Regions from separate parts of the Marinicrinis lubricantis genome, predicted to be linked through region 2. Evidence: riboswitches for the same ligand, from Rfam matches in the RefSeq annotation. Region 2 holds a riboswitch; each other region holds the start of a gene.
What was found. A riboswitch is a leader RNA that binds a small molecule or an ion and turns the genes downstream of it on or off. The one in region 2 is predicted to bind cobalamin.

Region 1 (4,412 bases), on a different contig from region 2:
AAGCTCTTGTAAACGATGAATTAGTTCGATCTGCGAGCTCTTTTCATATTAAGGTTCATCCTTGGACGATTAATGATGCGAAGACGATGGAGAAGCACATTCGTATGAATGTCCACGCGATCATTACCGATCATCCGGACCAGTTAAAGAAGCTTGTGAAAAAATTATAGAAAACAAGCTGTCATCTTTTGTATGTTTTTTGTAAAATAGAGGAAAACATGGATTCGGATCTGGATCATCGGGCAAGGGGAAATGTTATGGGTCTGACATTATTCAACGATATGTTACTGAATATAAAAGATATGCTGCTGCAGCTGTTGATCGTGCTTTTTCCCTTCTTCCTGCTGCAGGTTCATTGGTTGAAGGAAAGCACTTTACAGCTTCACAAGTGGGGCCAACAGAGGGTTGTCAGCGTGGCCTGCACGCTTGGAATTGTCCTGAGTCTTTTTTTTTCAGTAAACATCCATGAGCAGATTCGGTTTGACCTTTCACATATTCTGTTGATTACTTCTGTACTGTATGGTGGTTATGTATCCGGCTCTATTGCCTTGCTCGCCCTTATACTGTTTAAAATCATTTTTGCACATCACGATCTTCTCATCACCGGCTTTATGAATGGCGGGATCTTTCTGCTTTCGATTATATTTATACGGCGTTACGTAGACGCGAATCGGTTAATTAAGGTATCCTTTTTTACTACGATGGTATGCTTGGCCTCCATTGTGCAAAGTCTATTCAATTTATACTTGATGTCAACGAAGCAGAGCGGATCGATTAATACAGAAATCGCCGTCCTGCTCATGATCTATCCGCTTGTCGGAATGATGGCGATATGGATTATTATTCATTTGGTTGAAAATGTGCGAGAGAAGCAGTTAATGGAGATGGAAATTCAAAAGGCAGAAAGATTGAATATTATCGGACATTTGGCTGCCTCAGTGGCTCATGAGATCCGTAATCCGATGACGGTTGTACGCGGCTTTATGCAAATTTTTGATAAGGAAACGTTTATTCCAGACAATAAAAAAGTGTATATTAAACTGATGATTCAGGAACTGGATCGCGCCGAAGGGATCATTAACGATTACTTGACCCTTGCAAGACCCAGACTGGAAAAGATGGAGCGGATTGCGATTAAGGAGCAGATGGATTCTGTGATGGAGATCATTTCATCCTTTGCGATGCTGCACAATATACGAATTCAACATCAAATGGGTCAAGAAGACCTTCATGTAAAGGGGATTCCCGAAAAACTCAGCCAAGTGCTGATCAATTTAATAAAGAATGCCATTGAGGCAAGTCCTGAAGGCCAAATTGTACATATTAGCGCATATCGAACCGAGGAAAAAGCGGTCATTGAAATTAAAGATCAAGGCATCGGTCTTAGCCAAGAAGAAATTAAGCGGATCGGTACACCGTTCTATACGACGAAGGAGAACGGTACGGGATTAGGACTTATGGTATGCTATCAAATTATTAAATCGATGAATGGGAAAATCGAAGTGTTCAGTGAGAAAAATAAAGGAACCCAGTTCATCATTAAGCTTCCCGCCGTAGATTAATTCTACGGTTTTTTTGTGGTCATATAAATCACTTGGAAGAGGGATGCGTCTATGACTATGCTGTGAAATCAAGGAATGTGCAGGGACTCGCTGCCTATTTTGTCCTTTTCTTGAACTCTCAGGTGCAGTATAATATTTCTGTTAAGCAAATAAGCGCTGAGATTACGAACAAGGAGTGTTGGTTGCGTTTGAAAAACTTTATCCTGCTGCTTCGGTTTGCTTTATATATGCTGAGAACGATCCCGAATCTGAACAAGGCTAAGAAATATGCCAGGGAAGGTAAGGAAGCGGAGAGGGTCGCCGTCGTTCAGCGACAAGCGAAGGATTGGACCTCTTATATTTTTAAATTGATCAAATCGGAAGTCATCGTGCATGGGGAAGAGAAAATTCCTACAGACCAGGCCGTTGTATTTGTAGCCAATCATCAAGGATACTTGGATATTCCGATCATTATGCATGCCGCACCGCAGCCGGTGGGATTCATTGCGAAGGAAGAGCTGAGAAAGATGCCTTTGATTGGTACGTGGATGCAGTACAAAAATTGCATCTTTATGGAGCGAAATAATGTACGTCAGTCCTTGAAGGCTATTAATCAAGGGGTCCAGTATCTGAAGGAGGGCCACTCGATGGCGATTTTTCCGGAGGGGACCAGAAGTAAAGGTCCGGAAATGGGAGAATTCAAGCCGGGCAGCTTTAAGCTGGCGACAAAGGCGAGAGTGCCGATCGTTCCAGTAACGATTAACCATTCCTACAAGCTTCTTCCAGAAGGGTTAAAGCTGAATCCGGGCGTCGTAGAAGTCACTTTCTCCGAACCGATTCCTACGGAAGGGCTTTCTAATGAAGAATTAGGCCGTTTGCCGCAATTGGTGCAGGAAGAGATTAGGAAGCACATTAAACCTTAGAGCGCCATACATAGGATTGAATTGAATACGTTGAAATATAGGTGTTGAGGGCATCTTCATAGATGCTTCAGCTTAAAAGGGAAGCCGGTGCGAATCCGGCGCGGTCCCGCCACTGTCATAGAGTAGTGTGCTGCCAACATGTCACTGTTTGCTTGCAAGCGGGAAGACGGCAGCAGGCGATGACTCTTAAGCCAGGAGACCTGCCTATATGTATCAACACCTGCAATCCTACGAGGAATAGGGATGGTGTTCGAAGCAGATCGTTTTGGCGATTTTGCATATTTCGACTTAAGACTTCCCTAACTAGGGAAGTCTTTTTGCTGCGCGGGGATTATGAAAGAAACGATGAATCTAGTATGGTTAAGGAACAAATAGAGAGGGGAAACGAGGATGAAGAGAATTTTATGGGTCATGGGACTTGCCTTGCTGCTGGTATGGAGTACATTTCAGCCCTCCGTGCAGGCAGCGGGGGAGGAAGTCAATACCTCTGTTGATTTGGCTGTTCTGCAAGCGGATATCGAGCAGGCCGCAAAAGCTGTATTACGGCAAGGTCAAATATCTGAATGGAGTGCGGTTGGATTGGTTCGTTCCGATAGGACTTTGCCCGACGCATATTCTGATGAATTATTGAAGGAAATCGTCAGTGAACGTGGTAAATTCCGTTTGGTTACGGAGTTGGAAAGGAAAATCATTGGTTTGTCTGCGGCAGGCATCGATGCGGGAGACGTCTTGGGTTATTCTTTAGTGGATGAACTGCTGAATCACTCCGGGATGACGGGTCAAGGATCGAATGGAGTCATTTATGCGCTGATCGCTCTGCAAAGCAGCGGGTATGAGCACTTGGAATCGAGCGAGTGGAGTGTAGAGCACTTGGTCGACTGGCTTCTTAAAGAACAAAATGAGGATGGCGGTTGGTCGCTGACAACAGATGGAGACAGTGACATTGATATTACGGGGATGGCATTAACCGCGCTGAGCCCGTATTTGGATCAAGAAGCGGTCAAAATATCGACGGATAAGGGTGCAGCGTGGATATTAGATCGGCTGACGGAGGCGGATTTACAAGCTACGATATCATCCGAGAGTATTTCCCAGGCAATGATTGGTCTATCGTCTATTGGGCAAAATCCACACCTCTTGTATGAGCAGCTCCTTCCGTACCGGTTGACAGATGGAACATACGCTCATTTAGAAGGTGAGCAAGGAAATGCGATGGCAACGGAGCAAGCATTCTTAGCTTTAACGGCGTATGAGCTGTATCTAAACGATCTCCCCGGTGTGTATGAAGGGTTAAACAGCGTTCATGCTGAAGTGATTGTAGAAGGTCCAGAAAATACGATCGTATCTGGTGAGGTGCATGCTTCACAAGCGCTAGAAGCGGTGCAAAAGCTTCTTGCTAAAGAACAGATTTCTTTACATATCGAACATTCCAGTTATGGCCGATATATCACATCGATTGATGGAATTGAACAGGGACTGTATGGCGGTTGGGACGGTTGGAATTATGCAGTATACCGCGGAGGGGCATGGGTTCCTGCAGACGAATATGGAGCCATGGACCAATTTTCACTTCAAGAGGGAGATCGACTGTACGTCTATTACAACGATGATACCCAGTTGATCGATTCGGTGACGCCAGGCGAGTCGTTCGTTAAAGCGGAAGGGATGATGACGCTTCAGGTGAATACATCGGTTTGGAACTGGGATGCCGGGAAGGCGGAAGTGGCTGCAGCTGTCGGTGTAACTGTCCAAATCGGTCAGCAAACGGTTCAGACGGACGTCTACGGACGTGCAAACATAGATGGCCTGCCAGCTGGTGAATACGATGTGAAAGTGACTGCTTATGATTCGGAGAAAGGAGCACTCGTCGTCCCGTTTTACAGCAAGGTCAAAGTGAATGCGAAAGAAGCCGAGGTATCCGTTCGGGTTGAAGGACCGAGCGGCACTT
Region 2 (4,412 bases):
GATCGATGACCTTGAATTGATCCATCTGATATGCCGACTTGTAATAGAACATGTTGTCCGGCGCCAGGAATGGCATCGGGTAATATGTCGTCGAATTGGCGTACGTCCGGGTTTCAATCTGATCGACCACCGGCATGACGCTGGACGTTGCATTTTGAATATATGAAATGCTTTGTGTCGGAGCAATCGCCAGTCTATATGCATGATACAATCCGTCACGCTGTACTTTCTCTCTTAATGCAGCCCACTGCTCAGGGCCTGGTATATCCATCCCTTCGAACAGTTGCTTGACTTTGTCCGTCCGAGGGCGGTAATCATTCTCTACGTACTTATCGAAATACGTGCCCTTCGCATAATCCGAATGCTTGAAGCCTTGGAAAGAGCAGCCCTTCTCCTTAGCGATATCCGAGCTCTTCTCAATCGAATAGAAATTCATCATCATGAAGAAGGTGCGCGCAAAATCACGTGCTTCATCACTTTCATAAGCTATTTTATTTTTGGCGAAAAATCCATGCAGATTCATCGCGCCCAGACCGACAGAATGCAGATCGTTATTGGCCTTCCGCACACCGGGAGCGTTCTCGATTTCCGATTTATCCGTCACCGAGGTGAGTGCCTCCATCGCGGCATGTACGGAATCACGCATCTTCTTCTGCTCCATCACATTCACAATATTCATCGATGCGAGGTTGCAGCTAATGTCTTTGCGAATAATGCTTTCTTCTCCGAAGTTGCCGATCGTGGACGTCTCCTGCAGCTGGAAAATTTCCGTGCACAGGTTGGACATTTTGACCGCGCCCAATTCCTTCAGCGCATGCACCCGATTCGCATTGGACTTATTCATAATATATGGATAGCCGGATTCGAGCTGAATAACCGCAATCTTCGTCAGCATTTCACGCGCCGACATCAGCTTCTTCTTGCGGACGTTCGGGTTCGCCAGCAGCTCTTCGTACATGACGTCCATATCCATGTCGTCCATATGCTGGCCGTATGTTTTATAGATCGAGTATGGCGCGAAAATGTAAAGCGGCTCATTCTTTTCAGCCAGCTCATAAAATTTATTCGGAACGATGAGGCCGATCGACAGCGTCTGAATCCGCGTCTTCTCATCGGCGTTAATCTTCTTGCACTCCAGAAACTCATTAACGTCCCAGCCAAAGATATTGTAATACGCAGCCCCGGAGCCTTTGCGCTGACCCATTTGGTCCGCATAGTTAAAGGCGTTCTCCATCAGCTTCATGACCGGCATAATGCCTTTGGCTGCACCTTCCACGCCCTTGATCGGCTCGCCGCGTCCGCGAAGCTTGGACAGATTCACGGCTACACCGCCGCCGATTTTTGACAGCTGCATACACGTGCCCAGCACGTAGTTAATCGAGTTGAGCGTATCGTCCATTTCGAGCAGGAAGCACGATACAAGCTCTCCTCTGCGGCTTCTGCCCGCATTCAGGAATGTCGGCGTCGCGGGCTGTACACGCTGCTCAATCATGGCAGTACAAATCCGCTTCGCTCTCTCGGCATCCCCATCGCCAAGGTGCAGTGCCACACTGACGACACGATCTTCATATTTCTCTAAATACTGGCTTTTATCGTTCGTCTTTAATGCGTAATCCTTATAAAACTTCGAAGCTGCCATATAGGAAGAGAAGGAAAACTTCGCCCCGTGCACGATTTGGTAAAGCTCTTCAATCTGCGCCAAGGTATACTTCTCGAATACATTCTCGTAATAATCGTTATCTATTAAATAATTCAACCGATCCTCGACCGAATCGAAAGAAATATATTTGGACTCTACTTCCTCAAGTAAAACCTGCGCTGCATCCCGGTCCTTCTCCAACCGGTAAAATCCATCCTCGCCGCGCTGCATCAATTCATTGTTCAGCTCAATATGCCGCAATGCTCTGCACTCCTTCCCGGAACCTCGTAATATCTTGCATCGTACCTGACAGCTCAAATTTGGAGATGATTGGCACTCCGTATGTTCTGGAAATCGTATCCGCGCTCTTCGCAAACCCGTCTCCCCAGTTCCGATTACCGCTCGCAGCGATACCCTTCATATATGTATAGTTTTTCTTGAGAAATGCCTGCACCTTCTCTGGCACTTGTCCAAAGCCGGTCGTATACGTAATCAGCACGAACGGCTGATCCAGCTGCATATTCTCATCGATACGGATCGCTTTCATTCCTAATTTGTTGACGAACCGCGATACATTTCCCGTCCGGGAATCATAGGCAATGAGCATGCTGCTATACCTCCTCAACAGTAAAAACATCGGACCCTTGATCAAGGGATTACCCAAAACCGCATTAAAAACGCACCCGTTCTTCAATAGAGAAGTCCGGATGCGCAGGGTTTTGTTCACAAAAGAATAGATCCTATCTTATGTAAAAAAACAAAAGCGCCGTCCGAACACCTCCCTATCTCCCGTAGATCCTCAGTGTTCATGAACAGGCAGGTATCCTGGCTCAAGGATCATCGCTCGCGGCCCCTTCCCAACTTCTACAAGTCAGTGGCTATCGCTGCAAGCTCCTCCATTACAGTGGCGGGACCGCACCGGATTCACACCGGTTTCCCTCTTTTGTTTTGCTAGCTTTATAGACGATATTTCGCAGCAAAACACCTGTTCATATCAATATGTAGTTAACGATTAATACAATACATCAATATATAGTGATGTGTCAATCAATCATGAGACTAGATTTGAATCGTTTTCGCACCCATTTCGTAGATTTATCTCAACCATGCTCGACTTTCAATCCGAATCAATATTTTGACTGCGATTTGAATTATTTTATCAAGATCTGCCATGACCGTTTGATATAATAGATAATCATCACGCCTTATTAGAGAAGGAGGATTCTAATGATACCTGAGCATAACGAGAAGCGCAATATCGAAAGATTTTCCGGCTTTGCCGATGTGTATGATACTTATCGGCCAGAAGCGCCTGCGCAGGTCATTCCGATTTTGACAAGGTATGCGGGAGAACGGCCCTCACATGTCGTAGATGTCGGATGCGGAACAGGATTGTCTACGTTTATTTGGGCCGAGCATGCAGATCGAATTATTGGCGCGGAACCGAATGAGGACATGCGGGCAGTGGCGGAGCAAAAGCTGCAGCAGAGTGGATTGCAGAATATTTCTTTTATTCAGGGGTACTCCAATCAGCTCGAGCTTGAGACAGGCACCGTCGATATCATCACCTGCTCCCAGTCGTTCCATTGGATGGAGCCCGAATCCACGCTGAAGGAAGCCTCTCGTCTGCTCAGAGAAGGAGGCGTATTCGCTGCCTACGATTGCGATTGGCCCCCGACGTTAAGCTGGGAGCTGGAAGTAGAGTATATGAATCTGATCGCTGCAGCGGAGGAGATCCTTGAAGAGAATGTTCCATCGGATCAAAGGGCAAGCAAGCGCAATAAAGAGGAGCATTTGAAAAACCTGCAGCAGAGCGGTGTGTTTCGATATACCAAGGAGGTCGTGTTTCACCATACCGAGCCGTGTGATGCAGAGCGATATGTCGGCATTGCGGTCAGCCAAGGCGGACTGCAGGCGGCACTCAAAGCCGGGCTAGGTGAACAATTCGCGGACGATCTGGCATCGTTTCAACGGAATGCAGATGCTTATTTCCAGGGGAGAACGCTTGAGGTGCTGTTTAGTTATCGAATGCGCCTTGGGGTGAAGTGATAAAGCAGAAAGTCTTATCCTCCTATAAAAAACTGAGGTGCTCCTGCACCTCAGTGATCAATCCAAACGGCCATATATATCAAATTTCTTATAAGAGAATGCTCTATCATAAATAGTTACCCAATCCATTAGGTAGAAATTCACGCTCTTCTGCCTTCTACGCAAATGCCCTTTCGTCTTAACGAATTTGGTTTGATCTCAGAAGACCAAGTGAATGCCCCTCATCTAACTGGTCGCAGAATCCTAGGTTTCTGATGTAACCTTGATGACCTCAGTATCTTGGGTCATCCCATCACTTCCCAGCGCCTGAACATAGATTCGGTCGTGAAAGGTCCGATCCCCGAATTCCCATGTAAAGGACCATCCGTCACTTCCATCGATATCGTAACCCACAAGCTCCCTTTCTCCCCATGTTTCGGTACCGGTAGGGACGATCCAAACCAAAACGGTTTCTGTTTGTTCTGCCTCAGCAAAAATCGTGAATGTCCGTTTATCTGGAGTAACCACATACCAGCCTGCATTTTCGGTTAAATCCGTATAGACCTTAGACAGATGAGCTTTTATATCAGGCAAAGGGGATATCTTTATTGCTGCCTCCTCATTCGAGCAGGCTGACAATAGCAGTAATCCGCATACTAAAATGATTCCAACATAGTGTATTCCTTTCATACTTTCCTCCGATATTTGCGTTTCTGTAAAAGACGATCGATAAGCGATAAGGGTT
Region 3 (4,412 bases), on a different contig from region 2:
GGCGTACTTGCTCGCGTTCCCCTAGCCAGCGGTTTCCTCAGCGGAAAATATAAGCCGGGTGCAACCTTTGCCGGCAACGATGTCCGTTCACGCAGAGACGCGGAAGATGTCAAAAGAAAACTGGAAGAAGTTCAGCACATTCGTGAACAGGAAGTTCCTCAGGGAATGAATATGGCTACATGGGCACTCACCTGGTGTCTGAAACATGATGCCGTTACTTGTGTCATTCCTGGATGCAAAAATCCAGAGCAAGTTGAAGCGAATGCCAAAGCAGCTGAATATATTGGCGACGGCCATCCGCAAGCTTGGAAGGAATAAAGAGGCCATCAACATATTTAAGGCGGGCCTTCGAAGTGAAGAGACCCGCCTTCCTTATTCGATCAGTTCCTTGTGGCGAAAGCAATCTGACACATGATCATTCACCATTCCTACTGCCTGCATAAACGAGTAACAAATCGTCGAGCCGACGAATTTAAACCCTCTTTTCTTCAAATCCTTACTCATCGCGTCCGATTCCGCGGTCGTCACCGGCACATCCTTCAGTTCCTTCCAAGCGTTCACACGGGGAGCGCCGCCTACGAACTGCCAAATATATGCATCAAAACTCCCAAACTCCTGCTGTACAGCTAAGAAGGCCTTCGCGTTTTGAACAGCCGCTGCAATTTTCAATCGATTTCTCACGATCCCCGGATCCTCCAACAAAGCCTCAAGCTTCGCTTCGTCATACGCCGCTACCCGCTCCGGCTGAAACCCATCAAATACACGCCGATAATGCTCCCTCTTCTGCAAAATCGTCCACCAGCTTAATCCCGCCTGGGCCCCTTCGAGAATCAGCATTTCAAACAGCTTCTGATCATCGTGCACCGGAACGCCCCACTCTTGATCGTGATACGCTATGTAGAGCGACTCTTGGTTGACCCATCCGCACCTTTGTTTTTCCATCCGGACATCCTCCATCTCATCAATAAAATCGATCCTCGTCTTGAATGACTTTTCGACCCATAAATCCCTCGTTCACTCCGTGATAATGAGTAATCCCGTCCTCTCCCTGCTTCCAGCAAAGCAGCACTTCCTCCCCTTCCAGCCTCGAAGGAAAATCCAGCAGACCCAGTTCAATGCTCTTTAATTGGACGCCTTGCTTAAATATATTTTGAATATGCAGCTTTGCTTCAATCTGTAAAAATTCCAATTCGCTCTCCACTTGAAACAGCGCCCGCTCCTCTGCCCCTTCATACCGCATTTCTTTCAAAAAGGCGTACAGTTCATCAAACCGGTTCTTGAGTGCTTGAAGCTTGTCTAATTCCTGTTCCAGTATAGGCAGCAGCTTGCCTGCTTCTTCTAAAGTGAAATATTTATCCACGAAGTATCACCACCATCATCTTAATCATTAATTCGAATTAATAGACTTCCATTCGCTCCCCGACCGAGCTTCACATTGCATTTCGGACAATTCGTAACGGACTGGGGCACTGAGATGATCTGGTCGCAGGCAGGACAGCGTTCAACTCCCTGCTTCGCTGTTTTCACAATATGCTTATAACCTTTCATCACGTTATAAATGCCAATCGCCAGCAAGATGAACGCGATAACCACTAACAATCTAAATAATATGACAATCATCATAACCCTCCTGCTCATGAATAGCTCTAGTATACAACACCTTGTGCACCCATTCCAAAAGCGAAGTGCTTCGGCTAATCTATGAATTTATGATTTGATCTGGATCAATGAAAGAGGGGGATTCTATGAAATCACGTCCTCTTTTTGTAAATTGTAGTTTACATTCTTTTTCAAAATATCGTATGATGATACGGTACAACTCAATACCATATATGGAAGCAGGTTCTTGATTCCCACTGTATGAAGGGGAACTCAAGATGAAAAGGGAAGTCCGGTGAAAATCCGGCACGGTCCCGCCACTGTAACAGAGGAGTATCCGTCCAGCGTTGAACGCATTAAGGTTTTCAGCGCAGTCAGAATGAAACAGCCACTGGTCCCCGGACTGGGAAGGCGGACGGATATGAGGATTCTGGAGTCAGGAGACCTGCCTGTTTCTAAATACACTGTGAACCTACGGGAGATAGGGAGGTGTGAAAGCAGCGTTTCAATACGATCATGAAGCGGCTTTTTCCCTATTCTTTTTTTCGGGAAGAAGCCGTTTTTTATGTGCAGATGATTCGATTGACAACCATTTTGAAGGAGGTACGAAACCATGACAACCATTCAAACCAGTAATCTAGGATATCCGCGCATCGGCGAAAACCGAGAGTGGAAAAAGGCGCTGGAGGCTTTCTGGAAAGGACAAATAGCGGAGGAGGAGCTGTACAAGCAGTTAAAAGAGATGCGGCTATCCTATTATAGAAAACAAAGGGATGCCGGCATCGACTTGGTTCCTGTAGGTGATTTCACCGCTTATGATCATATGCTTGATCTCAGCGCGATGTTCGGTCTTGTGCCAGGACGTTTTCCCTATGCGGGAGGGAAAGTAGATCTTGCCACCTATTTCGCTATGGCCAGAGGAACGAAGGAAGCCGCAGCTTGTGAAATGACCAAATGGTTTAATACGAATTATCACTATATTGTTCCTGAAATCGGGCAGAGAGAGCCTAAACTCACGCACAATCGACCACTTGAAGCTTATTTGGAAGCGAAAGAGGAGCTTAGTCTGGAAGGTAAGCCGGTCATGGTTGGCCCGTATACGTTTCTTAAATGCGCCAAAGGCTACGCCTCTTCCGAGCTGCAGTCTCTTCTCATGACCTTTGCCGAGCTGTATGGAGAAGTGCTGAAGCAGCTGGAGCAGGCAGGCGTTGTATGGGTACAGCTGGATGAACCGGCCTTAGTTCTGGAGATGGAACGAGAAGAGCTGGTTTGGGTCAAAGCCGCGTATGAGCGAATGGCGGAAGCCGCGCCTGGTTTGAATTTGATTCTGCAAACGTATTTCGACTCGGTTCATATGCCGGAACAAGTATTTGAGCTTCCCGTTCAAGCATTCGGCCTTGATTTCGTCCATGGCCGTCAAGGAAACATGGCGGTGCTCCGCTCCAGACTGTTTCCACAAGACAAAAAGCTCGCGATCGGCATCATCGATGGGCGCAACATATGGCGCAGCGATCTTGCGGCGGATCTAGAGCTGCTGCGTGAAATCTCCGGATACATCACTCCAGATCGCTGGATCATACAGCCTTCTTGCAGTCTGTTGCATGTCCCTGTCACTGTAAAATACGAACAACTGCCGGATCCAATCATTCAGCAAGCTTTAGCCTTTGCCGATGAGAAACTGGCGGAAGTCGTAGTACTGTCACGCGCCTATACAGGAAATGCCAGCGCAGAGGAAGCTGCTTTCGCAAGTCGCGCGGCACTTCTTCGATTAAATCAATCCCCTTCCAGGCGCGTCGCTGAAGTAGTCAACCAGATGGAAGCCATTGATCAGTTGAGTACGGCTCGAACCACCACCTTCGAAGAGCGCTACCAAAAGCAGTTAAAAAAACTGCAGCTTCCTCCTCTGCCAACGACGACGATCGGCAGCTTTCCTCAAACCGCGGAGGTTCGGAAAGCGAGACGGCAATGGAAGAATGGACAATGGACTGAGGCGCAGTATCAAACGTTCATTCAGGAGCAGATACGGGAATGGGTCGACATTCAGGAGAACCTTGGACTGGACGTCCTTGTCCATGGCGAATTTGAACGTAACGACATGGTTGAGTTTTTCGGAGAGCGGCTTTCCGGATTTACCTTTACCCAGAACGGATGGGTGCAATCTTACGGGTCAAGGTGCACTAAACCGCCTATCATTTATGGAGATGTCTCGCACGACGCTGCGATGACCCTGCAGGAAACGCTATTCGCAAGGTCGCTGACACACAAGCCGATCAAAGGAATGTTGACCGGTCCCGTCACGATACTTGCTTGGTCGTTCGTCCGCAACGACATTCCAGAACGAGACGTCGCCTATCAAATTGCACTCGCTCTTAGAGAGGAAGTTTCTTTGCTGGAGCAGAGCGGAATTCATATTATTCAAGTGGATGAACCGGCCATTCGAGAATTGACGCCGCTCAAGCGAAGTGAATGGGACGATTATTTCGAGTGGGCGGTCAAAGCGTTCAAGCTGTGCACTTCCCATGTGAAGGATGAAACCCAGATTCATACCCATATGTGTTATGCAGAATTCCACCAAATCATCGATGTCATTAAAGCACTCGACGCCGATGTCATCTCCATTGAGACGTCTCGAAGCCACGGGGAACTGATCCATGCCTTCCAGGAGCAGCCGTATGAAAAAGGCATTGGGCTTGGCGTATATGACATTCACAGCCCGAGAGTGCCTGAAGTTCAGGAAATGCTGAACATCATTGAGGAATCTTTAAAGGTGCTGCCCCCAGACCGATTCTGGGTCAATCCAGATTGCGGGTTGA

Region 1: linked by a shared signal. The riboswitch ahead of ACFPXP_RS17905 (S-layer homology domain-containing protein) and the one ahead of nrdI (class Ib ribonucleoside-diphosphate reductase assembly flavoprotein NrdI) in region 2 are both predicted to bind cobalamin.
Region 3: linked by a shared signal. The riboswitch ahead of metE (5-methyltetrahydropteroyltriglutamate--homocysteine S-methyltransferase) and the one ahead of nrdI (class Ib ribonucleoside-diphosphate reductase assembly flavoprotein NrdI) in region 2 are both predicted to bind cobalamin.

Annotation. Positions count from the first base shown of each region.
Region 1 is NZ_JBHSQV010000179.1:13,414-17,825, forward strand. It holds gene ACFPXP_RS17890 (glycerophosphodiester phosphodiesterase) at 1-170, shown strand, start outside; gene ACFPXP_RS17895 (ATP-binding protein) at 258-1,562, shown strand; gene ACFPXP_RS17900 (lysophospholipid acyltransferase family protein) at 1,751-2,464, shown strand; cobalamin riboswitch at 2,487-2,686, shown strand; gene ACFPXP_RS17905 (S-layer homology domain-containing protein) at 2,855-4,412, shown strand, end outside.
Region 2 is NZ_JBHSQV010000182.1:28,432-32,843, reverse strand. It holds gene nrdE (class 1b ribonucleoside-diphosphate reductase subunit alpha) at 1-1,900, opposite strand, end outside; gene nrdI (class Ib ribonucleoside-diphosphate reductase assembly flavoprotein NrdI) at 1,887-2,246, opposite strand; cobalamin riboswitch at 2,438-2,643, opposite strand; gene ACFPXP_RS19180 (class I SAM-dependent methyltransferase) at 2,867-3,688, shown strand; gene ACFPXP_RS19175 (hypothetical protein) at 3,932-4,357, opposite strand.
Region 3 is NZ_JBHSQV010000034.1:16,075-20,486, reverse strand. It holds gene ACFPXP_RS05705 (aldo/keto reductase) at 1-318, shown strand, start outside; gene ACFPXP_RS05700 (DNA-3-methyladenine glycosylase I) at 373-942, opposite strand; gene ACFPXP_RS05695 (DUF2203 domain-containing protein) at 962-1,360, opposite strand; gene ACFPXP_RS05690 (hypothetical protein) at 1,381-1,623, opposite strand; cobalamin riboswitch at 1,824-2,066, shown strand; gene metE (5-methyltetrahydropteroyltriglutamate--homocysteine S-methyltransferase) at 2,213-4,412, shown strand, end outside.